One region of the Sphaerisporangium krabiense genome, then DNA from elsewhere that is predicted to be linked to it. Evidence: riboswitches for the same ligand, from Rfam matches in the RefSeq annotation. Region 1 holds a riboswitch; the other holds the start of a gene.
What was found. A riboswitch is a leader RNA that binds a small molecule or an ion and turns the genes downstream of it on or off. The one in region 1 is predicted to bind S-adenosylmethionine.
Positions count from the first base shown of each region.

Region 1 (15,528 bases):
CGATCTTCGGTTTCGACCGGCCCGATCAAACCCGTACTCCACGCATGGATATACCCACATATCCGGCGAGATGCGCGGCGCGGGACCGAGCCTCCTGCCGGCCCGCCGTCCCGCGACCGGGCCCCCAGGTCTCCCGAACTGTCATGAACAGCCGCGAAATCCCTACTAGCATGGCCTCGGGCCCCACACGCGCGTCGTGGTCCAGGGGCACGCTCGCCCGGGCACACGTTCGCCGGTCTCCCGCATTCCCCCGCCCGGCCTGCCGTCCGCCCCTCCGCGTGCCCGCGCCGAGCCCGATCGCGTCCGATCGAGCCCGATCGAGGAGGACATCATGGACACCGCGCCGGACCACGGCGACGGCGACGCCGAGGACGCCGCGGTTCCCCAGGCCGCCGGTGAGCTGTCCGCCAGGGAACGCGAGCTCCTCGCCTTCGAACGCCAGTGGTGGCGCCACGCGGGCGCCAAGGAGCAGGCGATCCGGGACACCTTCGAGATCTCGGCGACGCGGTACTACCAGTTGCTCGGCCGGCTCATCGACCGTCCCGAGGCCCTGGCCCACGATCCGATGACCGTGAAGCGGCTGCGGCGGCTGCGCGCCTCCCGGCAGCGCGAGCGCGCGGCGCGGCGCCTCGGTATGCGTCCCTGAATCCGGGGGTACTGCTCCACGCGTGACTCATGAAGCATTGCCGGACAATGCCGGGTTAGCTGCTATAAAGGCGGATCCGACGGGCGCGGTGATCGGCCTCGACTTCGACGGCACGCTGGCGCCCATCGTCCCCGACCCCGCCGACGCCCGCGTCGCCCCCGAGGCCGCCGCCGCGCTGGTGCGGCTCGGCGGCCTGGTGGGCGCCGTGGCGATCGTCACCGGCCGCCCCGCCGCCACGGCCATCGAGTACGGCCGGGTGCCCGGCGGTCCCGGCCTCGCCGACGTCCCCGGGCTGGTCGTCCTCGGCCAGTACGGCCTCGAACGCTGGGAGGGCGGGCAGGTGACCTCGCCGCCGCCCCCGCCGGGCGTCGAGCGGGTCCGCGCCGAGGCGCCCGCCCTCGTGGCCTCTCTCGGGTTCACCCTCACCGACGGCGCCGAGCCGGGCGTGACCCTGGAGGACAAGGGCCGGGCCGTCGCCGTCCACACCCGGCGCGCCCCGGATCCCGAGGGGACGCTGCGGGCGCTGCGCGAGCCCTTGGCCAAGCTCGCCGCCGAGACCGGGCTCGCCGTCGAGCCGGGGCGGCTGGTCCTGGAGCTCAGGCCGCCCGGCATGGACAAGGGCCACGCGCTGGGGGCGTTCCTGGCCGAGCGCGCCGCGCGGTCGGTGCTGTTCGCCGGGGACGACCTGGGCGACCTGGCGGCGTTCGAGGCCGTGCGCCTGTCCGGCCTGCCGGGCGTGACGGTGTGCAGCGCCTCCACCGAGGTCACCGAGCTGGCCCGGCGCGCCGACGTCGTCGTGGACGGCCCGGCCGGGGTCGCGGCGCTGCTCACGGCGCTGGCGGACGCGCTTCCGCCGCGCGCCGCGAGCTGACCGCGATCCCGCAGACGGCGCAGAGGATCAGCAGCGGGACGATCAGGAACGCCGTGTGCGTGCCGAAGCCGTCCGCCAGGGCGCCCAGCGCGAACGGGCCGACGCCGGTCGCGGCCGAGCCCCACACCGAGGCCGCCGCGCTGGCCTCCGCCGCGCGACCGCCCGAGGACGCGATGACCCTCGCCAGGCCGAGCGGGAACTGCAGCGCGGCGCCGACGCCGCTCAGCACCAGGCCGGCGTAGCACAGCGCCGGCCTGTCGCCGATCCAGAACACCGCCCAGCCGGTGAGGGTCACGAACAGCGCGCAGGTCAGCAGCCGTGTGGGATCGACCCGCAGGGTCAGCCGCACGGCCGCGAACCGGCCGGCGGCGACGCCGACGGTGAACGCCGTCAGCCCGGTGGCCGCGGCGGCGGCCGTCATGCCGGTACGGTCGGCCAGCAGCTTGGCCGCCCACATGTTGAACAGGAACTCCATCGCCACCAGGCAGAACAGCACTCCGCACGCGGTGTGGAACCGCCAGCCGAAGGGGGCCTTCCGCGCGGCGGGGACCTCGCGCGCGGGCGCGCCGCCCGCGCCGGCGTCCCCCGGGATCCACACCCGGCCCATCAGCACGAGCAGCAGCACCGCCGCGACCGGCGTGACCAGGATGCCGGCGCGCCAGCCGAGCGGAGTGGGCGCCAGGGCGCTGATCAGGTAGGACACGCCGATGCCCACCGTGACGCCGACCGCGTTGGCCTCGTTGATGGCCGCGGGCCCCGCGCCGCCGTGGTGGTCGCTCAGCACCGACATGCCGGCGTACAGCGAGATCGAGCCGCCCGCGCTGGCCAGCCCGTACCCGAGCAGCGTGGCCGGGAGCGCCGGGGTGACGGCCACCAGCGTGACCCCGGCCGTCATCGCGGCCGTGCCGATCCAGGTGGTCAGGCGCCGGCCGATTCTGGCGATCACGCGGGGCATGGCGAGCCCGCTGGTCACGCCGCCGACGGCCATGGCGGTGCCGTGCAGGCCCGCGACGGCCTGCGAGACGCCCTGGTCGAGGCGCAGCAGCGGGAGGGCCGCGGACAGGCCGTACAGGTAGGTCGCGAAGAGGGCGAGCTGGAGGTAGATGAGCCAGGTGGGACGGTCCCGGGTGAGCGATCGGACGATGACGGTCGAGCTCACAGAACCCCCGGGTCTCGAAGTGGGCCACGATCCCACCCGAAATTACCATCGAGCGGACCTTTCACCCCGGGACCGCCGAGGCTAGAAATGTCCTACCCCGCGCCCCGGCTCGCCGGTCTCAGCGGTCGAGGGCGGCGAGCTGGTCGGCGAACCACCGGTGCGGGGGCAGCGCGGTGGCCGCCGCGCGCAGCCGCGCCCCGCGCTTGGCCCGCTCCTCCTCCGGCAGCACCAGCGCGTCGTGCAGGGCGTTCGCCGTGCCCGAGACGTCGTAGGGGTTCACCACCAGGGCGTCGGCCCCGAGCTCCGAGGCGGCCCCCGCCTCGCGCGACAGCACGAGCGCGCAGTGCGGCGCGAGGATCGGGCCCTCCTTGGCGACCAGGTTCATGCCGTCCCTGATCGGGTTCACGAGCAGGACGTCGGCCATGCGGTAGGCCGCCAGCGACCGGGCGTAGTCGTCGTTGACGTTGAGGATCAGCGGGTCCCAGTCCTCGCCGCCGAACTCGTCCTCGATCTCGGTGGCGCAGCGCTGCACGGCCGCGGTGTACTCGCGGTACTCGGGCAGGTCGTGGCGCGAGGGGTAGGCGAAGGCCAGGTGGACGACCTTGCCGTGCCACTCCGGATGGTCGGTCAGGAACTGCTTGTAGGCGAGCAGGCCGCGCACGATGTTCTTGGACAGCTCGGTCCTGTCGATGCGCACGATGAGCTTCCTGTCGCCCACGCGTTCGCGCAGCGCCGTCATGTGGGACTCGACGTCCGGCTCCAGCGCCCGCGCCCACAGCGCGTCGCCGTCCACGCCGAGCGGATGGACGCCGACGCGGGTCACCCGGTCGTCGTAGGTGATCGTGCGCTCGGCGCGGTCGACGTGCGCGCCGAGCAGCGTCTCGCAGCAGTCCATGAACGCCGAGGCCCAGCGGGCGGTGAGGAAGCCCGCGCGGTCGGCGCCCAGGATGCCGCACAGCAGCTCGGCGGCGATGTCGTCGGGCAGCAGCGAGAAGTACTCGGGCGGCGCCCAGGGGGTGTGCGAGAAGTGGGCGATGCGCAGGTCGGGGCGCTCCACGCGCAGCATCGCGGGGGCCAGGGTGAGGTGATAGTCCTGGATCATGACGCGGGCGCCGTGCGTGGCCTCCTCGGCCAGGGCCAGCGCGAACGCGGCGTTGTAGTCCTGGTAGGACTCCCACTCGCGGCGGAAGCGGGTGTCGAACTGCGGGGAGTTCGGCGTGTCGTAGAGCAGGTGGTTGACGAACCACAGCGTCGAGTTGGCCACCGCGTTGTAGGCGCGGTGGAACGTCGCGGGCGGGATGTCCAGCATGCGCACCGCGCCGGTGTCGTAGCCCGCCTGGTCCAGCCGTCCGCCCGGGGCGCGGCGCACGGCGCTGCGGTCGCCGTCGGAGAGGGCGGCGCACACCCACAGGACGTCGGCGTCCTTGGCCACCTCGGAGAGCCCGGAGACCATGCCCCCGCCGCCTCTGCGCATGGTCAGCGTGCCGTCGTCGGCGAGCGTGAACGAGACCGGGCCCCGGTTCGAGGCCATGAGAACCGTGTTCATCCGCCCATCACCACTCCTCGTCCGCCGTGGCGGTCGTCTCCACGCCGTTCCTGTCCATCGGAAAGCTCACCTGGCCGTGGATTAATGAAATTTAACTCTCCCAATAGGATGGGCCGGTGGTCAGGGCGAGGCGAGGCGCGGACGGTCGATGGAGGCCCCGGTATGGCGCTTGACGATACGACCGAAGAGCTCGCCCGTGCGGCCGCTCAGGGCGACCACCGGTCCCTTGGGGAGCTTCTCCGCCGCATCGAGCCCGACGTCCTGCGCCATTGCGCGAGGTTCCTGCCCTACCACCAGGACGCGGAGGAGGCTTGCCAGGATACTTTGCTGGCGGTCGCCCGCAACATCGGCAGGTTCGAGGGCCGGGCACGTTTTTCCACCTGGTTGCACATCGTGACGGCCAACTGCGCCCGCACCACCTACCGCACGCTCAAGCGGCGCGCCGCCGAGCAGGCGTCGGAGGACCTGCCCGACCTGCGGGCCGACCCGGGCCGGGTGAGCGTGATCGCCGGCTACCGGCTCGACCTGCTGGACGCGATGGAGGCCCTGGAGGCCGACAAGCCCGATCTGGCGCAGGCCCTGGTGCTGCGCGACATCTGCCAGCTCGACTACAACCAGGTCGCCGAGCAGCTCGGCATCCCCCTCGGCACCGCCAAGTCGCGCATCCACCAGGCGCGCAAGTACGTCCAGGGCATACTCGGCGACGCCTACGGCCCGCTGGCCTGACCGCCATGCGGTCGTGATCGTCCCACGATGTGGGACGGCACGCCGGTCCCGCGGGGCGCGAGGTACAGTGATGTCGGTCTGCCTGTCATGTCGGCAGTCTTACAACTGAACATTGCTCATCCAGAGGGGTGGAGGGACCGGCCCTGCGAAGCCCCGGCAACCCTCCCGGCTGTGGTCATCGCGTCTCCGAATGGCGCGGCACTAGACCAGTGTGACCGGCCGGGACAGGTGCCAATTCCGGCCCGAGACCAGGGTGGTCCGGGCGAAGATGAGGGAAAGGCCTCGCTTCATGGCGCTCGCGACAGCTGAGATCACCACCTCCAACGACTTCGGCCCCGCCGTCGGCCTGTCCTGCCGCGAATGCGGCACCCGCTATCCCCTGGGCCCGACCTTCGCGTGTATCGAGTGTTTCGGGCCACTCGAAGTGGCCTACACCTGGAGCGGCCCGGACTTCGACGGCGCCGCGCCCGTCACGCGCGAGCAGATCGCGGCCGGTCCGGCCAACATCTGGCGCTACCGGGCGCTGCTGCCGGTCCCGGCCGACGTCGCCGACAAGCCCAACCTCGCCCCTGGCTGGACCAAGCTCGTCAAGGCCGACAACCTGGCGCGCGAGCTGGGGCTGCGCAGCCTGCACGTCAAGGACGACTCGGGCAACCCCACCCACTCCTTCAAGGACCGGGTGGTCGCCATCGCCCTGGAGGCGGCGCGCACCTTCGGCTTCCACACGCTGTCCTGCTCCTCCACCGGCAACCTGGCCGGCGCCGTCACCGCCGCGGCGGCCCGGGCCGGGCTCGACGCGTGCGTGTTCATCCCCGCCGACCTCGAAGAGCCCAAGATCGTCATGGCCTCGGTGTACGGCGGCCGCCTGGTCGGCATCGAGGGCACCTACGACGAGGTCAACCGGTTCTGCTCGGAGCTCATCGGCGACCCGCTCGGCGACCGGTGGGGCTTCGTCAACGTCAACCTGCGGCCGTACTACGCCGAGGGCTCCAAGACGCTCGCGTACGAGATCGCCGAGCAGCTCGGGTGGCGCATTCCCGACCAGATCGTCATCCCGGTCGCCTCGGGCTCCCAGCTCACCAAGATCGACAAGGGCTTCAAGGAGCTGATCAAGCTCGGCCTCGTCGAGGACAAGCCGTACAAGATCTTCGCCGCGCAGGCGGAGGGCTGCTCGCCGGTGTCGGCCGCCTTCAAGGCCGGGCGGGAGGTCGTGCAGCCGGTCAAGCCGCGCACCATCGCCAAGTCGCTGGCCATCGGCAACCCCGCGGACGGCCCCTACGTGCTCGACATCGCCCGCCGCACGGGCGGCGCGGTCGAGGACGTCACCGACGCCGAGATCGTGGACGCCGTGCGGCTGCTCGCCCGCACCGAGGGCATCTTCGCCGAGACGGCGGGCGGCGTCACCGTGGGCGTGCTCAAGAAGCTCACCGAGAAGGGCCTGCTGGACCCCGAGGCCGAGACGGTGGTGCTCAACACCGGCGACGGCCTCAAGACCCTGGACGCGGTCGCGTCCGGCGCCCGGCCGACCGCGGTGATCCGTCCCTCTCTCGACGCTTTTCGTACGGCTGTCGTGGAAAACTCCTGAAAGGTCCACATAAATGAGCGTTTCTGTACGGATTCCGACGATTCTCCGTACGTACACCGACGGCGCGGCCGAGGTGGCGGGCGAGGGGGGCACCCTTCGCGACGTGCTGCAGAAGCTCGACGCCGACTACCCCGGAATCGGGGCGCGTATCCTGGACGAAACGGGCAACATCCGCCGTTTTGTCAACGTCTATGTCGGAGAAGAGGATGTCCGTTTCGTGGACGGACTTGACACCCCCACCCCGGACGGAGCCCAGGTTTCGGTGATCCCCGCGGTCGCCGGCGGCTGACCGCAAGCCGGGCCGAACGCCCGCTCGTCCCCCGGGACGGGCGGGCGTTCGTGCGTTCTGGGCCCTTGAACGGCCCAGCTATCACAATAGAAGCTTTTACTGGGTCCCCTCGGTAGTGTAATTGTCAACTAACTAAACGCGAGTGCGAAATAGTCACGTACCGCTTTGAGCGAACGTCAAGAAGTAGTTTCGTGATTGACTCTGTTGCGCCAAGGCATGCCACAGGTATGGTCGAGAACGATCGACGTGGCCGAGGAGTTCGCATGCGTCTCGGTTCCGAAGGTCACGGACCTCGCGGAGGAGTGGGCGGGGTCCGGAGCCCAGCAAGAGGAGTCGGAAAGTGGCGCAGGGCACCGTCAAATGGTTTAACGCGGACAAGGGCTACGGCTTCATCGCGGTAGACGGTGGTAAGGACGTGTTTGTCCACTACTCAGCGATCCTGGCGGAGGGATACCGTTCCCTCGAACAGGGTCAGCGGGTGGAGTTCGAGATCACACAGGGCCAGAAGGGTCCGCAGGCCGAGTCCGTACGGACTGTGTGACGCGGCCGGCGAGCCCGGCCCCGCAGTCGAAGAGATCCACTGGTCTATCACAGCCACTAGAAGGAGGGGCCGGTCCGCCCTGCGCAGGGGCGGGCGGGCCCTCTCCCGTTCTGACGTGGGACATCCTCGCCCGCCCGGCCGTCGCCGGATGAGGGGCAGGCCCAATATTCGGCATACGGTCGGAGAAATCCGTGTGCCTCCCAGGTCATAGGGGTGGTCGCTTGCACTCGACCGGGTAGAGTGCTAAATAGTTCGTTGGCACTCTCGTGCGGAGAGTGACAACCTGGATCGAGGCGATGGGGCCCGGTGATCCACGGCGACAGGGTCGTGGAGGAGCGGGTCTACATGCCGTCGCGGGCGTCGGCTCGATCCGTCGCAAGCCACCCTGTATCTGGGAGGTCTAGCCGTATGGCAGCCAAGATGATCGCGTTCAACGAGGACGCCCGGCGCGGTCTCGAGCGCGGTATGAACCAGCTCGCCGACGCCGTCAAGGTGACCCTTGGGCCCAAGGGCCGCAACGTCGTGCTGGAGAAGAAGTGGGGCGCGCCCACCATCACCAACGACGGTGTCTCCATCGCCAAGGAGATCGAGCTCGAGGACCCGTGGGAGAAGATCGGGGCCGAGCTCGTCAAGGAAGTCGCCAAGAAGACCGACGACGTCGCCGGTGACGGCACCACCACCGCCACCGTGCTCGCCCAGGCGCTGGTACGCGAGGGGCTGCGCAACGTCGCCGCCGGCGCCAACCCGATGTCCCTCAAGCGGGGCATCGAGGCGGCCGTCGAGCGCGTGAGCGAAGAGCTCTCCAAGATTGCCAAGGACGTGGAGACCAAGGAGCAGATCGCCTCCACCGCCTCCATCTCCGCCGGCGACACCCAGATCGGCGAGATGATCGCCGAGGCGATGGACAAGGTCGGCAAGGAAGGCGTCATCACCGTCGAGGAGAGCAACGCCTTCGGGCTCGAGCTCGAGCTCACCGAGGGTATGCGCTTCGACAAGGGCTACATCTCCGGGTACTTCGTGACCGACCCGGAGCGCATGGAGGCCGTCCTCGACGACGCCTACATCCTCATCGTCAACGGCAAGGTCTCCGCCAACAAGGACCTGCTGCCCCTGCTCGACAAGGTCGTGCAGTCCGGCAAGCCGCTCGTCATCATCGCCGAGGACGTCGAGGGCGAGGCCCTGGCCACCCTGGTCGTCAACAAGATCCGCGGCCTGTTCAAGTCCGTCGCGGTGAAGGCTCCCGGCTTCGGCGACCGCCGCAAGGCCATGCTCGGCGACATCGCCACCCTCACCGGCGGCCAGGTCATCAGCGAGGAGGTCGGCCTCAAGCTGGAGACCGCCACCCTCGACCTGCTGGGCCGCGCTCGCCAGGTCATCATCACCAAGGACGAGACCACCATCGTCGACGGTGCCGGCGACCCCGAGCAGATCGCGGGCCGCGTGAACCAGATCCGCGCCGAGATCGAGAACACCGACTCGGACTACGACCGCGAGAAGCTGCAGGAGCGCCTGGCCAAGCTGGCCGGCGGCGTGGCCGTCATCAAGGCCGGCGCGGCGACCGAGGTCGAGCTCAAGGAGCGCAAGCACCGCATCGAGGACGCCGTCCGCAACGCCAAGGCGGCCGTCGAGGAGGGCATCGTCCCCGGCGGTGGCGTGGCGCTGATCCAGGCGGGCGCGAAGGCGTTCGACAAGCTGGAGCTCTTCAACGACGAGGCCACCGGCGCCTCGATCGTCCGCAAGGCGCTGGAGGAGCCCCTCAAGCAGATCGCCGTGAACGCCGGCCTCGAGGGCGGCGTCGTGGTGGAGAAGGTCCGCAACCTGGAGGCGGGCGTCGGTCTGAACGCCGCCACGGGCGAGTACGTGAACCTGCTCGACGCGGGCATCATCGACCCGGCCAAGGTGACCCGTTCCGCGCTGCAGAACGCCGCCTCGATCGCGGCCCTGTTCCTCACCACCGAGGCCGTCATCGCCGAGAAGCCGGAGAAGGAGAAGGCTCCGGCCGTCCCCGGTGGCGGCGGCGACATGGACTTCTGAGCCGCCTCGGCGCCCAGATTTCCCAGATATCAGCGAAAGGGCCATTCCCGGTCTTCCGGGAGTGGCCCTTTCGCGTGCGGGGGAACCCCGCGCCGCTGCCGTCAGCGGCCCTCGACGGCGCGTTCCAGCGCGTCGAATCCGCGCTCCAGCAGGGCGACGTGGTCCTCGGCGACCTCGGCGGCGGGGTCGCCCGCGATGAGCCTGCGCGCGCTCTCGGCGTACGTCGTGCGGTAGACCGTGACGACGAAGGCGGCGGTCATCTTCTGCCACGGATCGCCGGGGTCCGCCCCCGCGGCCTCGGCCAGCGCGGCGGCGAGGACGCTCTCGGTCTCCTGGACCGACTCGCGGACGCGCGCCAGCAGGGCCGGTGAGCCGGCCACCACGCGCCAGAAGGCGTCGTACCCCTCGCCCACGCCGCCCAGCGGATGTCCCTGGCGCACCAGGCCGACGAACAGCCGGCGCAGCGCGGTCAGCGGCTCGACATCCGGCGGCCGGTCGCGGACGGCGCCGGTGATCAGGTCGAGCGCCTCGGGCAGCCGGTCCAGGAACAGGTCCTCTTTGCGTGGGAAGTAGTTGAAGACCGTCTTGGGGGAGACGTTCACCGCCTCGGCGATCTCGGTGACCGTGACGTTGTCGAAGCCCTTCGTGAGGAACAGGGACGAGGCCACGTCCGAGATCAACTGCCGTGTCTGCCGCTTCTTGCGCTCGCGAAGCCCTGGGTCACCGTCCACGGGATCCCACTGTACTGGCTAGAAAAATACTGTTACGGTAATTTTTTAGTGAAGGTATCTACAGGGGAGGCGGCATGACGGACGATGTGGACGTGCTGGTCGCGGGCGCGGGACCCGTGGGGCTGATGCTGGCTTGCGAACTGGCGCTCGCCGGCGTCTCGGCGCTGGTCGTCGAGCGGCGCCACGAGATCGACCCCACGATCAAGGCGGGAGCGTTGAACACCCCGTCGGTGGAGGCGCTGTACCGGCGCGGCCTGCTGGACGAGCTGCGGGAGGCGCAGGCACGCAATATGGAGCAGTTCGCCGCCTTCATGCGGCAGCGGGCGGGCGGCGACGGACCGGCCGGCGGGCCCCCGCGCACGCCGCCCCGGTTCGCGGGCCACTTCGCCGGCATCATGCTCCGCGCCGACCTGCTGGACGGCGACGACCCGGACCTGGCGGGCCACGGCCCCGCCGACGCGATCGGCCTGGTCAACCAGCAGCAGCTCGAAGAGATCCTCGCCGCGTGGGCCGGCCGCCTCGGGGTGCGGGTGCGCCGGGGCGCCGAGCTGACCGGCTTCACGGCCGACGACACGGGCGTGACGGTGACGGTCCGCGACGGGAGTGCGGACGGTCAGGGCGAGAGCGCGGTCCGGTGCCGGTGGCTGGTCGGCTGCGACGGGGGCAGGAGCACGGTGCGGAAGCTCGCCGGCTTCGAGTTCCCCGGCACCGATCCGGAGATCACCGCCTACCAGGCCCTGGCCGAGATGTCGGGCACCGAGGCGCTCGGCGTCGGCTGGCACGTCACCCCCACCGGCGTGTACGCCCACGGCCCCGTGCCGGGCCGCATCCTGACCGTCCAGTTCACCGGGCCCCGCGCCGAGCGCGACGCCCCCGTCACGGCCGAGGAGCTGGAGGCGTCGATCCGGCACGTCACCGGGGCCGAGGTGACCGTGGGCGAGATCAGGACGGCCACGCGGTTCACCGACAACGCGCGCCAGGCGAGCACGTACCGCCTCGGCCGCGTCCTGCTCGCGGGCGACGCCGCCCACGTCCATTCCCCGTTCGGCGGGCAAGGGCTGAACCTCGGCCTCGGGGACGCGGTGAACCTCGGCTGGAAGCTGGCCGCCACCGTGCGCGGCCGGGCCCCGGAGGGGCTGCTCGACACCTACACCGCCGAGCGGCACCCGATCGGCGCGTGGGTGCTGGACTGGACGCGCGCCCAGGTGTCGGTGATGCGCCCGGACTCCCACGGCCGGGCGATGCGGCAGGTGGTCCAGGACCTGGCCGGCACCGTCACCGGGACCACCTACTTCGCCAAGCGCATCTCCGGCGTCTGGCAGCGGTACGCCATCCCCGGCGACCACCCGCTCGTGGGCGCGAGCGCCCCCGACCTCGTCTTCGCCGACGGCGTCACGCTCGCCGGCCATCTGCGCGAGGGCCGTGCCGTGCTGTTCGATCTCACCGGGGACCTCGCGCCGGTGGCCGCCGGGCACCGCGACCGCGTGACCGTGGTCGCCGCCGCCTGCCCGGAACGTCCAGAGCTGGCGGGGTTGCTCGTCCGGCCGGACGGGTTCGTCGCCTGGGCCGGCGACGCGGGCGCGGCCGACATCGGGGCCTTGGAGCGGGCGCTGACCATGTGGTTCGGCGCGCCGGTCGCCGTGCTCGCGTGAGTACGTGGGGGTGATCAGCGGGCGCCGTAGGCGCCGATGCCCTTCTCCAGCAGGTCGAAGGCGGCCTCCGCGTGGGCGCGCAGGTCGGCGATGACCCGTTCGGCGTCCTCGCCCGCCATCCTGCGCCGCATCGCGTGCGCGGTAAGCCGCCGGGTGACCGCGGAGAGCTGGGCGGCGACGAGCCAGGGCGTCATGTCGTCGGGGTCGGCGTCGGTCTCGTCGGCCAGGGTGCGGGCGAGCGCCTCCTCCTGGCGCTCGCCCAGCTCGCGCACGCGGGCCGTCAGCGAGGCGCTCTGCTCCACCATGCGGGTGAAGACGTCCGCCCCCTCGTTCATGCCGCTGCTCCAGTCGCGGGCGTCGAGGCGTTCGAGGAAGGCGCGCCGGGCCGCGGCCACCACGGACTCCCCGGGCCGCCGCTCGCGCACGACGCGGGACGGCATGTCCTCGACCAGCTCCATGCGGTCGAGGAACAGGTCCTCCTTGGTCCGGAAATAGTTGAACACCGTGTTGACGGAGACGTCGGCCGTCCGGGCGACCTCGGCGACGGTGACCTGATCGAAGCCGCGGGCCATGAACAGGCCCATGGCGATGTCCGCGATGCGCTGCCGGGTCTCGCGCTTCTTGCGCTCGCGCAGGCCGAGTTGCTCTCCCATGCCTCGATCCTAAATACCTGGGGTGACTCCACAGTTGGCGTCACCCCAGGCAAGGGCCGGGGTCTTTTCCCGGTGTTTCCGGGGTGTACGACGCCGCGGCGCCGCTGGGACCATCGCCGGTGTGGCTCCGCGTGGGGCCAGGACCTGACGAGGAGAGACCATGCGGAAGATCGTCGTGAGCCAGTTCATCTCGTTGGACGGCGTCGTCGAGGCCCCGGAGACCTGGCACTTCCCCTACTTCAACGACGAGATGGGCGAGTCGGTGACGTCCCTGCTCACCGAGGCCGACGCTTTGCTGTTCGGCCGCGTGACCTACGAGACGTTCAAGGAGGCGTTCGCCGGCGCCGAGGGAGACCCGGTCGCCGACCGCATGAACGCCCTCGCCAAGTACGTCGTCTCCACCACGCTGGACACGGCGGACTGGGACGGCACGACGGTGGTGAGCGGCGACGTCGCCGCGCTCAAGCGCGCCCCCGGCGGGACCATCGCGATCAACGGCAGCGTCACCCTGGTCAGGTCGCTGCTGCGGGCCGGCCTGGTCGACGAGCTGAGGCTGCTGCTCCACCCGATCGTCGTCGGCAAGGGCACGCGCCTGTTCGAGGACGGCGGGCAGATCCCGCTGAAGCTCGCCCACGCCAAGCCGTTCACCACCGGCGTGCTGGAGCTCACCTACACCTCGGCCTGAGCCGTGAGCTGGGCGGGCAGGGCGGCGGCGTGCAGGACCGTCAGCGTGGTCACCGCGCGGGTGAGGACCACGTAGAGCCGCGCCAGGCCCCGGTCCTCCGCGGCGACGATGTCGGCGGGCTCGGTGACGATCACGTGGTCGTACTCGAGGCCCTTGGCGAGTGTGGCGGGGATCAGTGAGACGCGGGACTCGGCGGAGGAGTCGGGGCCGAGGACCTGGTGGGCGACGCCCGCGGCGGTGAGCGCCGCCGCGAGGGCGGGCAGGGCGGCGTCGGCGGCGATCAGTCCGACCGAGCCCTCGCGGGCCGTCACCTGCTCCACGGCCTCGGTCACGGCGGCGGGCAGGTCGGTGACCCGGCGGACGGTGAGCGACCCCGGGCCGGGGCGCAGGGACCGGGGGGCGGCCAGGGCGGGCGCCACCGACGGCAGCAGGCGGGCGGCGAAGTCGAGCACCTCGCGCGGCACGCGGAAGCCCAGCGTGAGCTCGGTGACCATGCCCTCGGCGAACCCCAGGTGGCCGAGGACCTCCTCCCAGGACCGCGCCGACCACGGCGTCGTGCCCTGGGCCAGGTCGCCGAGCACGGTGGCCGAGCCGGTACGGCAGCGGCGGCCGAGGGCGCGGAGCTGCATGGCCGACAGGTCCTGCGCCTCGTCCACGACGAGGTGCCCGAGCGTCGGGGTGCGCTCGATGAGGTCGGCCAGCTCGTCCATGAGCGCGGCGTCGGCGGCCGACCATTTGGCCGACTTCCAGGACCGCGGCGGCTTCGCCCAGACCAGCGTGTCGCGCTCCTCGGCGGTCAGGTCGCTCCTGGCGGCGCGGGCCAGGAACTCGCCGTCGGACAGCAGCCGGAACAGCACCTGCTCGGGGGTGACCCGCGGCCACACCGTGTCCAGGAGCTGCTTGACGGGCTTGGACCTGGCCACGGAGTCCTGCACCCGGTCGTCGGGCGACTCGCCGCGCTGCTCCATGCGCACCAGCACGGCGTGGGCCAGCCGCTGGGCGAGCGCCGCGCGGCCGGGGCCGTAGCGCGTGGTGCCGCGCAGGGACGCGACGATCTCGCGGACCTCGTGGTCGGCGACGCGGAACCGGTTGATGCCCCGGGTGATCAGCAGGCCCTCCTCGGGCTTGCTGACGTGCAGCCAGAGCGCGCGGTGCAGCACGGCGGCCATGCGGGCGTCGCCCTTGAGCGCGGCGACCGCCGGGTGCTCCGGGGCGGCGTGGTCGCCGAGGATGCCGGCGACCGTGCTCTGGTCGACGCGCACCTCGCCGAGGGCGGGCAGCACCGAGGAGATGTAGGACAGGAACGCCCGGTTCGGGCCGACGATCATGACGCCGTTGCGCGACAGCTTCTCGCGGTGGGTGAACAGCAGGTAGGCCGCCCGGTGCAGGCCGACGGCCGTCTTGCCCGTGCCGGGCGCGCCCTGGACGCAGACCGTGCTGGACAGGTCGGCGCGGACGATCTCGTCCTGGTCGGGCTGGATGGTGGCGACGATGTCGCGCATCGGGCCCGTGCGGGGCCGCTCGATCTCCTCGGTGAGGATGCGCGACTCGCGCCGCGGCCCGCTGCGGTCCAGCGGCTCGTCCTCGTACGCGGTCAGCTCGCCGCCGTGGAAGCCGAACCGGCGGCGCAGCCGCACGCCCATCGGGTCGGAGGGACGGGCCTGGTAGAAGGCGCGGGAGACGGGGGCGCGCCAGTCGATGACCATGGGGCGGCTGCCGTCGTCGTGGACGTGGCGGCGCCCGACGTGGATGGTGAGGGGAAGGTCGTCGTGGCCGGCGCGGTCGAGGCGGCCGAAGAACAGCGGCGTGTCGGGGTGGTCGGCGAGGGCGGCCACGCGCTGGTCGAGCAGGCCCTGGAGCACCTGCTGGGAGACCCAGTCGCCCGCGGCGTCGGCGGACAGGGACCGCGCGTGCTCGCGCATGGCCGTCAGCGCGGCGCGGGAGGCCGCGAGGTGGGCGCGTTCCTGGCGCAGGACGGCGTCCGGGTCGGTGCCGGGGGGAGCAGCGGGGTCTTCGGACGGGGAATCGGGGGTCTTGTCCGGTATGTCAGGGGCCAACTGGTGTCCGGGCATGCGGACGCACTCCTTGGAAGGAAGGGGGTCGACAAAGGCACGAACCCACAAGCTTATACGTCCGGACCCGCGTCCGCTGGAGAGGCGCGGGGTGTGTCCGCGCAGGCGTGCGATGGGAGGCTTGTCCTGGAGTTTGCAGACTGTTGAGCTTTGGGTACGCCGTGGGGGTGACGACGCGTACTCCGGGGGCGCTGTCTCCGGTCATTCCCATCCTGGCGAACCTCCTTCTGGGCGGGTTGTGGACGTTTTCGGTCTTCGCGGGATGGGGGTTGGAGGCCTTCTGCGGTAACGGGGAATCGCCGGAGTCGTGTGTGGACCGGCTCGGCATGGTGTCCCTG
Region 1 covers NZ_JACHBR010000001.1:3,033,355-3,048,882, forward strand. The annotation lists gene BJ981_RS13580 (DUF3263 domain-containing protein) at 332-646, shown strand; gene otsB (trehalose-phosphatase) at 735-1,517, shown strand; gene BJ981_RS39155 (MFS transporter) at 1,474-2,676, opposite strand; gene BJ981_RS13595 (alpha,alpha-trehalose-phosphate synthase (UDP-forming)) at 2,795-4,222, opposite strand; gene BJ981_RS13600 (RNA polymerase sigma factor) at 4,385-4,948, shown strand; SAM riboswitch class I at 5,062-5,223, shown strand; gene thrC (threonine synthase) at 5,238-6,533, shown strand; gene BJ981_RS13610 (MoaD/ThiS family protein) at 6,547-6,822, shown strand; gene BJ981_RS13615 (cold-shock protein) at 7,163-7,363, shown strand; gene groL (chaperonin GroEL) at 7,772-9,397, shown strand; gene BJ981_RS13625 (TetR/AcrR family transcriptional regulator) at 9,499-10,128, opposite strand; gene BJ981_RS13630 (FAD-dependent monooxygenase) at 10,203-11,780, shown strand; gene BJ981_RS13635 (TetR/AcrR family transcriptional regulator) at 11,795-12,433, opposite strand; gene BJ981_RS13640 (dihydrofolate reductase family protein) at 12,594-13,118, shown strand; gene BJ981_RS13645 (HelD family protein) at 13,103-15,190, opposite strand; gene BJ981_RS13650 (hypothetical protein) at 15,358-15,528, shown strand, end outside.

Region 2 (15,528 bases), 280 kb from region 1:
GCTGGGCTACCCGATCATCATCGGCGCGTCGCGCAAGCGCTTCCTGGGCCGCCTGCTGGCCGGCCCGGACGGCACGCCGAGGCCGTTCAGCGGCAGCGACGACGCCACTCTGGCCGTCACGGCGCTCGCCGCCCAGGCCGGCGCCTGGTGCGTCCGCGTTCACCATGTGCGTCCCAACGCCGACGCCGTCCGCGTCGCTGCGGCCTGGAAGGGCGGGAGACGATGAGCACCACAGCCGCGGAGATCGAGAAGCTCAACGAGGCGTTCTACACCGCCATCGAGAGCGGCGACCTGGACCGCATGACCGAGATCTGGGCCGAGGACGAGAACGGCCGGGTGGCGATGTGCGTCCACCCCGGCTGGTCGATGGTCACCGGCAGGGCCGAGGTGCTGCGCTCCTGGGCGCTGATCATGGCCAACACCACCTACATCCAGTTCGTGCTGACCGACGTCCGCACCACCGTCGCGGGCGACGTCGCCGTGCTGACCTGCGCCGAGAACATCCTCACCGCCGCGGACACCGAGGACGCCACCTTCGCCGCCGGCCGCGTGGTCGCGACGAGCACTTTCATCCGCACCCCCGCGGGCTGGCGCCTCTGGCTGTACCACGGTTCCCCCGTCCTGCAGGCCGATGACGACGACGAGCAGGCGGATGAATGACCGCTGCCCGCCTCCGCGCGCACGTGGTGAGGTTCGAGCACGTCCCGGGCCTGGTTAGCGTGGTAGCTGCTCCGGAGGTTCCGGGGCGCGTCGGAACGGGAGCGGTTCGATGAGTGGGGACGACACGATCAGCCTCGTGGGGCTGCGTGCGCGGGGCAGGCACGGCTGCCTGCCCGCCGAGCGCGAGCTCGGCCAGGAGTTCGTGGTGGACGTCACGCTGTTCCTGGACACCGCCCCCGCGGCCGCCGCCGACGACCTGTCCAAGACCGTCGACTACGGCGAGCTGGCCCTCCGGCTGGCCGCCATCGTCGAGGGGGAGCCGGTCGACCTCATCGAGACCCTGGCCGAGCGCCTGGCGGACGCGTGCCTGGCGAGCGGGCCGGTCGAGGCGGCCGAGGTCAGCGTGCACAAGCCCGCGGCGCCGATCCCGCTCCCGTTCGGCGACGTGGTCGTGACGATCAGGAGGATGCGCGGATGAAGGTGGTCTTGGCGCTCGGCAGCAACGTCGGCCGCCGCTTCGACACGCTTCAGGGCGCCATCGACGCGCTGTTCGACGCCCCCGGGCTCGAGTTCGCGGCGGTGTCCCCGGTGTACGAGACCGACCCGGTCGGAGGTCCGCCGGACCAGCGCCCCTATCTCAACGCCGTGGTGATCGCGAACACCATGACGCTCGGCCCGAAGGCGCTCCTGGAGCGCGCGCTCGGCGTGGAGAGCGCGTTCGGCCGGGTGCGCACCGAGCCGTGGGGCCCGCGCACGCTGGACGTCGATCTGATCATGGTCGGCGACCTGCTCTCCGACGACCCCGAGCTGACGCTCCCGCATCCCCTGGCCCACGAGCGGGCGTTCGTCCTGGTGCCATGGTCCCAGGCCGATCCCGGGGCGGTGCTGCCCGGCCGCGGCTCGGTGGCCGGGCTGCTCGCCGACCTCGACCAGGGGGGCGTGCGCCTGCGCGCCGACCTGGCGCTCCAGCCGCCCAGCTGACCGCCCCCACCCCCCGCGTGGCCGTGTCCGGAATAGGTCTCGCCACGATGGGCTTTACTCTCACGATGACGCCGCCGGAGCCGTCCGCCGGGGGCCTCGCACGTGAAGGAGGCCGGGGTGCCGGTGGCAACGATGAGGAGGATCACGTGAGACCGAGCCGTCCCGGCGTGCTCGTCGTGCTGGTGGTCGCGTTCGCCCTGGTGACGTGGCTCGTGCTGCGGCAGGTCTACTCGCGGCTGCCGACCGTCCCGTGGACGGCCATCCCCACGGTGCTCCTGCTCGCCGTCGGCGAGGCGTACAGCGGATGGATGACCCGCGCGCGCATCGAGCGCAAACCCGACACCAAGCCGGTGGAGCCGCTCGCGGTGGCCCGGCTGGCCGCCCTGGCCAAGGCGTCGGCGTACGTGGGGGCGGCCTGCGCCGGGGTCTTCGCGGGCTTCGTGTTCTACGTCCTGCCGTTGCTGGACCAGGACACCCCCCGGCGCGACTTCTTCCTGGCCGGCGGCTCGCTGATCTCCTGCGTCGTGCTGGTCTGCGCGGCCCTGTTCCTCGAACACTGCTGCCGCGTGCCGAAGGGTCCCGAGGACGACGAGAAGCGTTCCTGAGCCCGGACATGCGACGGGGCCCGGTCCGACCGCCGGGCCCCGCCACCGCAAGGAGTCACCCTTGTCTCTTCCACCCTGTCCCTTTACGCACAGGTCTTCTGCGCCACAGCGGGACGTCTAAACCTGCGATTCGCGCCGGGCCTGGTGAACGGTCACTTGTCGATGTCGCCGACGACGAAGAACATCGACCCGAGGATGGCCACCATGTCGGCGATGAGGTGCCCCGGCAGCATCTCTCTGAGCACCTGCACGTTGTTGTAGGAGGCGCTGCGCAGTTTGAGCCGCCACGGCGTCTTCTCGCCGCGTGACACCAGGTAGTAGCCGTTGAGCCCGAGCGGGCTCTCGGTCCAGGCGTAGGTGTGGCCCTCGGGCACCTTGAGCACCTTGGGCAGCCGCTGGTTGATCGGTCCCGGCGGCAGCGACCGCAGCCGGTCGACGCAGGCGTCGGCCAGGTCGAGGGAGTGCTTGACCTGGTCGAGCAGCACCTCGAAGCGGGCGTGGCAGTCGCCGGCCGTGCGCGTGGCCACCTTCACGGGCAGCTCGCCGTAGGCCAGGTAGGGCTCGTCGCGGCGCAGGTCCAGGTCCACGCCCGAGGCGCGGGCGATCGGCCCGCTCACCCCGTACTGCAGGATCGTCTCGCGGTCGAGCACGCCGACGCCGCGGGTGCGCGCGAGGAAGATCTCGTTGCCGTAGATCAGGTTCTCGATGTCGGACAGCCGCCCGCGCGTGTCGCCGACCGTCGCGGCGACCCGGTCCAGCCACCCGTACGGCAGATCCTCCTTGAGCCCGCCGACCCGGTTGAACATGTAGTGCATGCGGCCGCCGGAGATCTCCTCCATCACCGCCTGCAGCATCTCGCGCTCGCGGAAGGCGTAGAAGATGGGCGTGATCGCGCCGAGCTCCAGGGGGTAGGAGCCGAGGAACATCAGGTGGTTGAGCACGCGGTTCAGCTCGGCGAGCAGCGTGCGCGCCCAGACCGCCCGCACCGGGACCTCCATGCCGAGCATGCGCTCGACGGCGAGCACGACGCCGAGCTCGTTGGCGAAGGCCGACAGCCAGTCGTGCCGGTTGGCCAGCACGATGATCTGCCGGTAGTCGCGCACCTCGAACAGCTTCTCGGCGCCTCGGTGCATGTACCCGACGATCGGCTCCGCCGAGGCGATGCGCTCGCCGTCCACGGTGAGCCGGAGGCGCAGCACCCCGTGGGTCGAGGGGTGCTGGGGGCCGATGTTGAGGATCATGTCCTCGGTGGCGAGCTCCTTGGCCCCGGCGCCGATGCCCACGACCCGTTCGATGGGCCCTCCGGTGGCATGAGGTCCGGTCATGGACCCCATGCTGTCATGTCACCGCCGGGAGACGAGATCCGACAGGGCGGCGACCAGGCGGCGCACGTGCTCCTCGGTGGTGCCGATGCCGATGGAGGCCCGCACGGCGCCCGCGGTGCCGTCCGCGCACGTGCCCTCGTCGAGCCGGCCGGCCTCCTCGAGCAGGTGGCGGACGAAGGGGTGGGCGCAGAACCTGCCGTCGCGGACGCCGATGCCGTACTCCGACGACAGGGCCTCGGCGACCTCGCGCGCGCTCCAGCCGTCCACCACGAACGAGACGATGCCGACGCGCGGGTGCCCGGGGCCCCACAGCGAGAGCTCGTGCACGCCGCCGATCTTCGCGAGCCCCTCGCGCAGCAGGCCGATGAGGCGCTCCTCCTCCTTGATCAGGGAGGTCCAGCCGGTGGCGGACAGCGCGTCGCAGGCGGCGGCCAGCGCGACCGCGCCGAGGACGTTCGGGGTGCCGGCCTCGTGCCGCTGCTCGGCGTCGGGGCTCCACTCGGTGGCGAACGGCGCGTCCCCCGCCGTGCCTCCGTTGACGTTCCTGGACGCCCCGCCGCCGCGCAGGTACGGGTCGGCGGCGGCGAGCCAGTCGGCACGGCCGATCAGCGCGCCCGCGCCGAACGGGGCGTACAGCTTGTGCCCGGAGAAGGCGACGTAGTCCAGGTCGAGGGCGGTCAGGTTGAGCCTGCGGTGCGGGACGAGCTGGGCGGCGTCCACGAAGATCCGCGCGCCGTGCCGGTGCGCGATGTGCGCGAGCGCGGCGATCGGCCACAGCTCGCCGGTGACGTTGGAGGCGGCGGTCACGACGAGCAGCTTGGGCCCGTCGATCGCCGCGAGGGCCTCGTCGGCCGCGCGGACGGCCTCGCCGGGGAAGGCGGGCGGCGCGAGGCGCACGGCGTCGGCCCAGGGGAGCAGGGACGCGTGGTGCTCGGTCTCGAAGACCACGACGGTGGTGCCCTCGGGCAGGCACCGGGCCAGCAGGTTCGTCGCGTCGGTGGTGTTGCGGGTGAACACCACGGCGTCGCCGGGGCGGGCGCCCGCGAAGGCCCGGACGGTGTGGCGGGCCTGCTCGTAGCGGGCGGTGGTGAGCTGGGAGGCGTACCCGGCGCCGCGGTGCACGCTGGAGTAGGCCGGGAGCGCGGCGGCGACGGCGGCGCTCACCGGCTCCAGACAGGGGGCGCTGGCGGCGTAGTCGAAGTTGGCGTACCGGACCAGCCTGCCGCCCTTGACGGGGACCTCCAGGTCGTCGCCGAGCACCGCGGGGACGCCGGGACGGGAGCGCGCGTCGAGCCGGGACTCGGAGTCGCCGGGGGGAACGGGGGACGAGCTGGAAGGGGTGGTCAGGTCGGTGACGACGGACAACGCCGGCCTCCTCGGGTCAGGGGCCCCCGGTCATGGCGTTGAGATGACGGAGCCCGCGCTTGCCTGGCACACCACGTGCCGGACCTGGTCTTCACCCGGGGCACCCCGCCGCGAGCGCGAGGGTTGCCGGCCAGCGAGCCGGGGCTTGGCGCTGGCACTCATGACCTACACCGGGACTATAACCCACGCCCCGGCCGTCCTCGCAACCTCTGACACCCCGGTGTAGGGGTGGCGATTGGGGCGAACTCTGGCGAACCCCCGTCCGTTGGACAGGGAACGGTCCGCCCTCGGGCGGACCGAAATTCGGGCACGGAGCGACCGCTGGAGGAGTTCTCGCATGGATTGGGTCGCCGACCCCACGATCTGGATCGGGTTCCTGACCCTGGTCGCCCTGGAGATCGTTCTCGGTATCGACAACATCATCTTCATCTCGATCCTGGCGGGGAAGCTCCCCGCCGAGCAGCGGGACAGGGCGCGCAAGCTGGGTCTCTCGCTGGCGCTGCTCAGCCGCCTGGCCCTGCTGCTGGGCCTGTCCTGGGTCGTCCGGCTGACGGAACCGTTGTTCGAGGTCTTCGGGCACGGCATATCCGGGCGAGATCTGATCTTGATCCTCGGTGGGCTGTTCCTGCTGGGCAAGAGCGTGTTCGAGATCGGCGACAGCATGGAGGGCTCTTCCGGCCACTCAGCCGGGCGGGCGGCGGCCTCCTTCGGCGCGGTGATCGTGCAGATCATGCTGCTGGACGTCGTGTTCTCCCTGGACTCGGTGATCACGGCGGTGGGCATGGTGGACGAGCTCGGCGTCATGATCGCCGCGGTGATCGTCGCGGTCCTGGTGATGCTGGTGGCGGCGCGGCCGATCGGTGAGTTCGTCGAGCGGCACCCGAGCATCAAGATGCTGGCGCTGTCCTTCCTCGTCCTGATCGGCGTCGTGCTGATCGCCGAGGGCTTCGACCAGCACATCTCCAAGGGCTACATCTACTTCGCGATGGCGTTCTCGCTGGTCGTGGAGCTGCTGAACATCCGGGTGCGCAGGAAGGCGGGGCGGCGGCCGGTGGAGCCGCGGGAAAGCCCCGAGGAGTCCGCGGAACCGGACGCGGTGCGCTGAGACCGGCCGGCCCCGCCCGGGAGGTGTTCTCCCGGGCGGGGCACCGGCCCGACATCTGGTGCATACGATGACTTTGTGCACTTCGACCCATGGAACCCCGCCTTCGTCGCGCACCCCTACGACGTGTACCGCGAGCTTCGCGACCGCGCGCCGGTCAGCTTCTTCGAGCCCACCGGCCAGTGGCTGGTGGCCCGGCACGCCGACGTCAACGCCGCCCTGCGCGACCGCAGGCTCGGCCGCTCATACCTGCACGTGGCCTCGCACGAGGACTTCGGCCGCGCGCCCGAGCCCGCCTTCCAGGAGCCGTTCTGGCGCGTCATCCGCGCCGGCATGCTGGACGTCGAGCCTCCCGTCCACACCCGGCTGCGCCGCCTCGTCTCCAAGGCGTTCACCCCGCGCATGGTGGAGGAACTGCGTCCCCGCGTACGGCGCGTCGCCCGCGAGCTGGTGGCCGCGTTCGTCGAGCGCGGCGGCGGCGACCTGATCGGCGAGGTGGCCGAGCCGCTGCCGGTGACGGTGATTGCCGAGATGCTGGGCGTGCCCGAGTCCGACCGCCACCTGCTGCGCCCCTGGTCGGCCGACATCTGCGGCATGTACGAGCTGAACCCCTCGGTGGAGGTCCAGCACACCGCGGTGCGGGCCGCGTCGGAGTTCTCGGACTACCTGTCCGGGCTCGCCGCCGCCCGCCGCGCCGACCCCGGCGACGACCTGATCAGCGCGCTGGCCCAGGTCGCCGACGAAGGGGACAGGCTGACCGAGGAAGAGCTCATCGGCACGTGCGTGCTGCTGCTGAACGCCGGGCACGAGGCCACGGTCAACGTCACCGCCAACGGCTGGTGGGCGCTGTTTCGCAACCCGGCCGAGCTGGAGCGGCTGCGCGCCGACCCCTCGCTGCTGCCCACGGCGGTGGAGGAGCTGATGCGCTACGACACCCCGCTGCAGATGTTCGAGCGGTGGGCGCTCCAGGACGTCACCATCGGCGGGGTGGACATCCCCAAGGGGGTGGAGGTGGCCCTGCTGTTCGGCTCGGCCAACCACGACCCCGAGGTGTTCGACGACCCGGAGCGGCTGGACGTGGGCCGTGCGGACAATCCGCACATCTCATTCGGGGCGGGCATCCACTTCTGCCTGGGCGCGCCGCTGGCCCGGGTGGAGCTGATCGAGTCGTTCGGCGCCCTGCTCGCCGCGGCGCCCGGACTCGAACTCGCCGAGGAGCCGTCCTGGAAGCCCAACTTCGTGATCCGCGGCCTGGAGTCGCTGAAGGTCACCACGGGCTGACCCGCGCGTCCCCGAAGGCGCGGCTCACGTCATGGCCGGACGGGCGGTGGTGGTGTGCCCTGGGCCGGCTCACGGCCTGCCCTGGGCGAGCCAGCCGAAGCCGCCGAGGCCCGCCGGGTCGATCAGCTCGGCGTCCTCGGACGCCCGCGTCAGCGCCCTCAGGTAGCCGCCGGGATCGGTGGACGCCAGGCTCAGCGGCGGACGCCGGCCGGTGACCCCGAGATCGCGCAGCGCGCGTCGTTGCGTGGTCAACGTTGTGGATATCGCGCCCGCCCGCTCGCCCGCCGCCGCGCACGCGTCCAGCGCCACGTGCGCGGTGATATCGCAGGATCCGTCGGGTATCGGCGGCACCCAGGTCCCGTCGCGGTACCCCGTCAGCGTGCCGTACGGCGGCCGGTTATCCACAGGGTGTGCATAATCGGCCGCCACCGCCACCCCCCGCGACAGCCGGGAGATCACCCCGGCCCACGCCTCGTCGCGCGGCCTGCCGATCTCGGCGCGCAGGCCCGTCGCGGCGAGCGGCCACCAGCGCTCCAGCCACCGCAGGTCGGGCTCCTCCGGCGGGCCGTCCAGCCGCTCCTCGCCCGTCCCGGGATCGACCAGGACCAGCCGCGGCCCCTCGGGCGTCTGCTCGGCGACGTCGAGCGGCACGTTGTCCAGCCACTCGTTCGCCACCACCAGCCCGGTGATCTCCTCAGGGAGCGCGGGCGTCCAGGCGACGGCCTCGGGCAACCCCTCGGGGCGCGGGGACAGATCGACGGCCGTCACCCGCAGCCGCCGCGCGAGGCCGGGCTCGCACGCGCGCAGCACCTCGGTCACGAGCGCGCCGTCGCCCGAGCCGACGTCCACGAGGTCGAGCGGGTCGGGACGGCCCAGGTCGTCGTCCACCCGGGTCAGCAGGCGCAGCACCGCGGCGGCGAACGCGGGGGAGGCGCCGACCGAGGTGCGGAAGTGGCCGGAGGGCCGCTCGCGCATGTAGAACCCGTCCGCGCCGTACAGCGCGCGCCGGAAGGCCTCCCGCCAGGTCACCCACACGGCATCGGACGTTACCAACCAGGACGCCGGGCGCGGATCGAGCGGCCGGGGGAGCCGGGCGGCGATGACCGGAGGGGCGCCCGTTACGCTGGGGCGTCTGAGGCTGATACGTCGAACGTGAACGGGAACGGGAACGTGATGCGGACAAGCGACCGCCCGGGGCGCCTCGCGGTCGGCGTCGTCGGCGCCGGGCGGGTGGGCTCGGTGCTCGGCGCGGCGCTCGCCCAGGCCGGGCACCACGTGACGGGGGCGGCCGGGGTCTCCGAGGCCTCGGGCCGCCGGGCCGCCGACCGTCTCGGCGTCTCTCTCTCCCGGCCGGACGACGTCATCCGCGACGCCGAGCTCGTGCTGCTCACCGTGCCCGACGACGTGCTGCCCGGCCTGGTCTCCGGCCTCGCCGCGACAGGCGCCGACCTGCGCGGCAAGATGCTCGTGCACACCAGCGGCGCCTACGGCCTCGGCGTGCTCGACCCCGCGACGGCCGCGGGCGCGGTGCCCTTCGCGCTCCACCCCGTGATGACGTTCACCGGCAGGGACGACGATCTGCGCCGCGTCGAGGGCTGCTCGTTCGGCGTCACCGCGCCCGAGACGCTCAGGCCGGTCGCCGAGGCCCTGGTCATCGAGATGGGCGGCGAGCCGGTGTGGATCCCCGACGAGGACCGCCCGCTCTACCACGCGGCCCTGGCGGGGGCCGCCAACCACATGGTCACGCTGATAGCCGAGTCCCAGGAACTGCTGAGGAAGATCGGGGTGGAGCACCCGGGCCGCATGCTCGGCCCGCTGCTCGGGGCCGCCCTGGACAACGCGCTGCGCCTCGGCCTGTCCGGGCTCACCGGGCCGGTCGTGCGCGGCGACGCGGGCACCGTGCGCAAGCACGTGGACGCGCTGATCGTCGCCGCGCCCGAGGCCGCCGACGCCTACATCGCCCTCGCCAGGCTCACCGCCGACCGCGCGCTCGCGGCCGGGCTGCTCAAACCCGAGACGGCCGAGCGGCTGCTCGACGCCCTCGGCGGCAACACGTGGACATGACGGCCGGGCCCGGCGCCCGGCCCGCGTACCGAGGAGGCGACGCGTGGACGTGATCGTCGCGCATGACCGCTCCGAGCTCCTCGCGGCCCGCGCCGCGCTCGGCATCGGCGAGGACGGCGCCTCCGCGCGGCCGGGTGGCCAGGACGCCCTCGCCCTGGTGCCGACCATGGGCGCGCTGCACGAGGGGCATCGCGCGCTGATCCGCCTGGCCCGCGAGCGGGCCGAGCACGTCGCGGTGAGCATCTTCGTCAACCCGCTCCAGTTCGGGCCGAACGAGGATCTCGCCCGCTATCCCCGGACGTTCGACGCCGACCTGGAGGTGTGCGCGGCCGAGGGCGTGCGCGTGGTCTTCGCCCCCTCCGCCGGCGAGATGTACCTCCCCGACCGCCAGGTCGGCGTCTCGGCCGGCCAGATGGGCACGATCGTGGAGGGCGCGTTCCGCCCGGGCCACTTCGACGGCGTGCTGACGGTCGTGCTGAAGCTCTTCAACCTGGTCGCGCCGGACGTCGCCGTGTTCGGGCGGAAGGACGCCCAGCAGCTCGCGCTGATCCGCCGCATGGTCGCCGACCTGAACCTGCCGATCACGATCGTCGGCGCGCCGACCGTGCGCGAGCCCGACGGGCTGGCCCTGTCCAGCCGGAACCGCTACCTGTCCGAGGCCGACCGCGTCACCGCCCTGTCGCTGTCGGCGGCGCTGCGCGAGGGCGCGGCACACAGGCGCCCCAAGGACATCCTGCACGCCGCGCACGCCGTCCTGGACGCCGCGGCCGAGGCCGACCCTCCGCTCGCGCTGGACTACTGCAGCCTGGTCGATCCCGCGACGTTCGCCGCCGTCGGCGACGGGCACCAGGGGGAGGCGGTGCTCGTCGTGGCGGGACGGGTCGGCGCCACCCGCCTGATCGACAACGCGGTGCTCACCCTGGCCCCGTAAACGGGGGCGCCGCGGGTCGGGTACCTTGGGCTCTCACCTGCGACAACACCGTTCGTCCCACCCCTCTCCGCCCCACCTTCGCCTCATCGTTTATCGTCATCTTGACGAAATGAGGGGAGTATCCATGTCCCACCCGCCCATCCCCCGGCGGCTCACCGCACCCGCGCCCGGCTGGACCGCGCGCGCCGACGTCGTCGTCGTCGGGTCCGGCGTCGCGGGCCTCACCGTGGCCCTGCGCCACGCCGAGCTCGTCCCGGACGCCAAGGTCCTCGTGGTCACCAAGGACGTGCTGTCCGCCGGATCCACGCGCTGGGCCCAGGGCGGCATCGCCGCCGTGCTCGACCCGGCGGACTCCCCGGAGGAGCACCTCGGCGACACGCTCGTCGCCGGCGCCGGCCTGTGCGACCTGCCCGCCGTCCGTACTCTGGTCACCGAGGGGCCGCCCGCGCTGCGGCGGCTCATGGCGCACGGCGCCCGCTTCGACAGGGACCCCGCCGGCGACCTCCAGCTCACCCGGGAGGGCGGGCACCACCGCAACCGCATCGTCCACGCCGGCGGGGACGCCACCGGCGCCGAGGTCCAGCGCGCCCTGATCGAGGCCGTGCGCGCCACGGGCCGTATCGAGATCATCGAGCACGCCCTGGTCCTCGACCTGCTCAAGGACGCCGCCGGCGCCGCCTGCGGGATCACCCTGCACGTCATGGGCGAGGGCGCGCGCGACGGCGTGGGCGCGGTGCGCGCGGACGCCGTCGTCCTCGCCACCGGAGGCATGGGCCAGGTCTACGCGGCCACCACCAACCCGCTGGTCTCCACCGGGGACGGCGTGGCGCTCGCCCTGCGCGCCGGGGCGGTCGTGCGCGACCTGGAGTTCGTCCAGTTCCACCCCACCGTGCTGTGGCTCGGCCCCGGCGCCACCGGCCAGCAGCCGCTCGTCTCCGAGGCCGTGCGCGGGGAGGGCGCGGTCCTGCTCGACGACGCCGGCGAGCGGTTCATGCGCGGCGTCCACGAACTCGCCGAACTCGCGCCCCGCGACGTCGTCGCCAAGGCGATCATGCGCAGGATGCTGGAGACCGGCGCGGAGCACGTCCACCTCGACGCGCGGCACTTCGGCGAGGAGATGTGGCGCACCCGCTTCCCCACCATCTACGCCGTGTGCCGCGAGCACGGCATCGACCCGGTCCACGAGCCGATCCCCGTCGCGCCCGCCGCCCACTACGCCAGCGGCGGCGTCCTCACCGACCCCCGCGGCCGCACCAGCGTCCCCGGCCTGTACGCCTGCGGCGAGGTCGCCTGCACGGGCGTGCACGGGGCCAACCGCCTCGCCTCCAACTCCCTGCTGGAGGGCCTGGTCTTCGCCGAGCGCATCGCCGCCGACCTCGCCGCCACCCGGTGGACCCCCGGCGAGCCGGTGGACGACGGCCGCCCCTCCGGGCTCGTCGACCCCCGGGCGCGGGCGCGCGTCCAGGGCCGGATGAGCGCGGGCGCGAGCGTCCTGCGCGGCGCCGAGAGCCTGTCGGAGGTCGCCAGGGGCCTGCTGGACGCCCGCTGGACCCCGGTGGCCGTGGAACCCTGCATGGAGGCCTGGGAGGCCACCAACCTGCTCACCGTGGCCACCGCGCTCGTCGCGGCGGCCGGCGCCCGCCAGGAGACCCGCGGCTCCCACTGGCGCGAGGATTTCCCCGAGCGAGACGACGCCCGATGGCTCGGGCACCTGGACCTGACCCTGGGCGAGGAAGGACTGACCATGACCTACCGGCGGCACGACGACGGCAGGGCGGCGAGCGCGCTCGGCGAGAACCTGGAGGCCGACCTGGCGCTGGCGGGCCTCGACCCCGAGGCGGTGGCCGCGGTGGTCGCCGCCGCACTCGCCGAGGACCTCGCGGAGGAGGGCGACGTCACCACGATCGCCACCGTCCCCGCCGGCAGGACGGCCGTCGCCGACGTCGTGGCCCGCGCCGACGGCGTGGTGGCCGGCCTGCCCGTCGCCGAGGCGGTGTTCGCCGCCGCCTCCTCGGGACGGCTGAGCGCCGAGCGTCACGTCAAGGACGGCGAGCGGGTGGCGCGCGGCGACGTGCTGATGACGGTCACCGGCCCGGCCCGCGACCTGCTGACCGCCGAGCGCACCGCGCTCAACCTGCTCACCCACCTGTCGGGGATCGCCACGCTGACCCACCGCTGGGTGCGGGCCGTGAACGGCGCCAAGGCCCGCGTGCGGGACACCCGCAAGACCATCGCGGGGCTGCGCGCCCTGGAGAAGTACGCCGTCAGGTGCGGCGGCGGGACCAACCACAGAATGTCCCTTTCGGACGCGGCCTTGATCAAGGACAATCACGTGGTGGCGGCGGGTGGGGTCGCCGAGGCGTTCCGCGCGGTACGGCAGGCGTACCCCGGACTGCCGATCGAGGTGGAGATCGACCGGATCGACCAACTCGAACCCGTGCTGGCGGAAGGGGCGGAGGAGATCCTGTTGGACAACTTCACCGTCGAGGACCTGGCGCTGGCCGTACGCCTGGTGGACGGCAGGGCGCGCCTGGAGGCCAGCGGCGGTCTCACGCTGGAATCCGCGCGTGAAGTGGCGGAAACCGGTGTTGACTACCTAGCCGTGGGGGCTCTGACCCACTCCGCCCCCGCGCTCGACCTCGCTCTGGACCTTCGGGGGGCTTGATGCTGCTCACGATCGACGTCGGCAACACCCACACCGTGCTGGGACTCTTCGAGGGTGAAGAGGTCATCGAGCACTGGCGCCTCGCCACCGACGCGCGGCGCACCGCCGACGAGATCGCGGTCGTCCTGCAGGGGCTGCTCGGCCAGAGCCCCCTGCTCAAGGGCGCCGACATCAGCGGCATCGCCATCTGCTCCACCGTCCCGTCCGTGCTCAACGAGATGCGCGAGATGTGCCGGCGTTATTACGGCGACGTGAACGCCGTCATCGTCGAGCCGGGCGTGCGCACCGGGGTCCCCGTGCGCATGGACAACCCCAAGGAGGTCGGCAGCGACCGCATCGTCAACGCGCTCGCCGCCATCACCCTCTACGGCGGGCCCTGCGTGATCGTCGACTTCGGCACCGCGACGTCCTTCGACGCGGTTTCGGCCAAGGGCGAGTACGTCGGGTCCGTCACCGCCCCCGGGATCGACATCTCCGTGGACGCCCTGGCCGCGGCGGGCGCGCAGCTGCACAAGGTGGAACTGGTGCGCCCCCGCTCGGTGATCGCCAAGAACACCGTCGAGGCCCTGCAGGCCGGCATCATCTACGGCTTCGCCGGCCAGGTGGACGGCATCGTCGAGCGCATGGCCCCCGAGCTGGCCACCGACCCCGACGACGTCACGGTGGTGGCCACCGGGTCGCTCGCCTCGCCGGTCGTGGACGAGGCCCGCTCGATCGACGTCCACGAGCCGTGGCTGACGCTCATCGGCCTGCGGCTGATCTACAACCGCAACACCAACTGACGTTCCGGCCGGGCGCCCCGGCCCGGGGCGCCGTGCCTCCCGGGATTCGACGCGTCGACGATGCTTTCGGTCGGTCGCGCGCCGATAACGAAGACCCGCCCGTTCGCGGCGCGCCGATGACGTGCGCGTGATGATCGGCCGCCTGGTGGAGATCGATATCGAAGCCGCGCCCCAGGGTCGCGGGCCGATTACGCCGCCGGTGACCCAGAGGGGAATGACCCCCGTGACACCGCGCGCACGCCTCCGTGTCCAGCCGAAAAAGGTGGGAAAGGACCTGTGATTTCACGCGGAATTATGGCTGGAGAGGCGTTGATCTTATATGCCCGGCGTGGGGTGATCCGGCGTGTCCTGCCCGCCGACCTGCCACGGACCAGCGCCGCGGGGCCCTCGCCGCGTCCCGGCGCCGGTGCCGTCCAAGATCGTTTTGCGGGTCGACCTCCGGCTATGGGTTCGCGAACATGTCATGAGTAGTTCACATATGCACTGGTATGTCAATCGTGGTGGTAACGACTATGCGGGGCCGGTGCTTGACGACCTTTGAACGTGGCGTTTACCGTTCCTGACGGGCGGGCTAGAAGCATTCGAGTATGTTGCCGAGTTCGTCGTGGGGGAGGACACCCGATGGCGTATCCGGATCTGGTTTCCCGAGGGAATGACATTCACCCGGGATCAGACGGCGTGGGATTGAGCGATGATGATCTTCTCTTGCTCGCCGAACTGGCCAAGGGCGTCACCGTCGACCGTGTCGGCCGGCGGCTGGACGTGAGCGGCAGGACGGTCCGGCGCCGCCTCCGGGGCATCTGCGACCGCATCGGCGTGGCCACCGCCATCGAGGCCGTGGCCTGGGCGGCGCGCCGGCGGCTGATCTAGCCCCCGGCGCCCCCGGCCCGCCCGCCACTTCCCGCGCCGTCGCCGTGTCAGTCGGCGATGCGCACGGCCCCGGCGAACGGACGGTTGCCGAGCGGGGCGACCCTCACCACGTCACCTGTGCGCGGGGCGTGCACCATCATGCCGCCTCCGATGTAGATGCCGACGTGGTGCAGGTCGCTGTAGAAGAAGACCAGGTCACCCGGGCGCATATCCTCGCGCGAGACGTGGGTGCCCGCGGTCCACTGGTCGCCGGTGTAGTGCGGCAGGCTGATGCCCACCTTCTGGTAGGCCCACATCACCAGGCCGGAGCAGTCGAAGGTGCTCGGGCCCGCGGCGCCCCAGACGTACGGCCTGAGCTGCTGGGTCAGCGCCCACTTGGTGGCCTCGGCGGCCTTGCCGGTCCCCGGGATCGGGATGTCGATGCGGGTCGCCCTGCCGCCCGACTGACCGGTCTGCGCGAGGGCGCGCTTGAACAGCGAGCTCTCGGTCTTGGCGATCAGCCCGCGGATCTTGTCGCGCTGGGTGGACAGGCTGGTGACCAGCTTCTTGACCTCGACCTCGCGCGCCTTGGCGCTCGCCTTCGCACGCTCGGCGATCTCCATGGCCTTGGTGATCTGCGCGACCTCCTCACCCTGCTGCATCTGCAGGGCGTAGGTGGTCGCCGCGCGGTCCAGATAGCCGTCAGGATCGCCGGACATGGCCAGCGCCAGGGAGGAGCCCACCCCGCCCGTCATGTAGGCGTCCTGGGCGAGCAGGCCCGCCCTGCGGCGCTTCTCCTCGAGGTCGGTCTGGCTCTTGGTGAGCGTCTTCTTGGCCAGGTCCGCCGAGCGCTGGGCCTGCTTGAGCCGCTCCTTCTGGCCGTTGTACTGCTCGGTGAGCGACTCGATCTGGTCGTAC
Region 2 covers NZ_JACHBR010000001.1:2,754,076-2,769,603, forward strand. The annotation lists gene folP (dihydropteroate synthase) at 1-226, shown strand, start outside; gene BJ981_RS12295 (nuclear transport factor 2 family protein) at 223-660, shown strand; gene folB (dihydroneopterin aldolase) at 770-1,138, shown strand; gene folK (2-amino-4-hydroxy-6-hydroxymethyldihydropteridine diphosphokinase) at 1,135-1,641, shown strand; gene BJ981_RS12310 (DUF3180 domain-containing protein) at 1,788-2,246, shown strand; gene BJ981_RS12315 (NADH-quinone oxidoreductase subunit D) at 2,399-3,571, opposite strand; gene BJ981_RS12320 (aminotransferase class V-fold PLP-dependent enzyme) at 3,590-4,831, opposite strand; SAM riboswitch class IV at 4,987-5,102, opposite strand; gene BJ981_RS12325 (TerC family protein) at 5,274-6,041, shown strand; gene BJ981_RS39105 (cytochrome P450) at 6,117-7,319, shown strand; gene BJ981_RS12335 (SAM-dependent methyltransferase) at 7,389-8,348, opposite strand; gene BJ981_RS12340 (Rossmann-like and DUF2520 domain-containing protein) at 8,493-9,383, shown strand; gene panC (pantoate--beta-alanine ligase) at 9,427-10,314, shown strand; gene BJ981_RS12350 (L-aspartate oxidase) at 10,439-12,979, shown strand; gene BJ981_RS12355 (type III pantothenate kinase) at 12,979-13,761, shown strand; gene BJ981_RS12360 (helix-turn-helix domain-containing protein) at 14,467-14,631, shown strand; gene BJ981_RS12365 (C40 family peptidase) at 14,679-15,528, opposite strand, start outside.
Region 2: another riboswitch for S-adenosylmethionine. It lies ahead of BJ981_RS12320 (aminotransferase class V-fold PLP-dependent enzyme); the one in region 1 lies ahead of thrC (threonine synthase).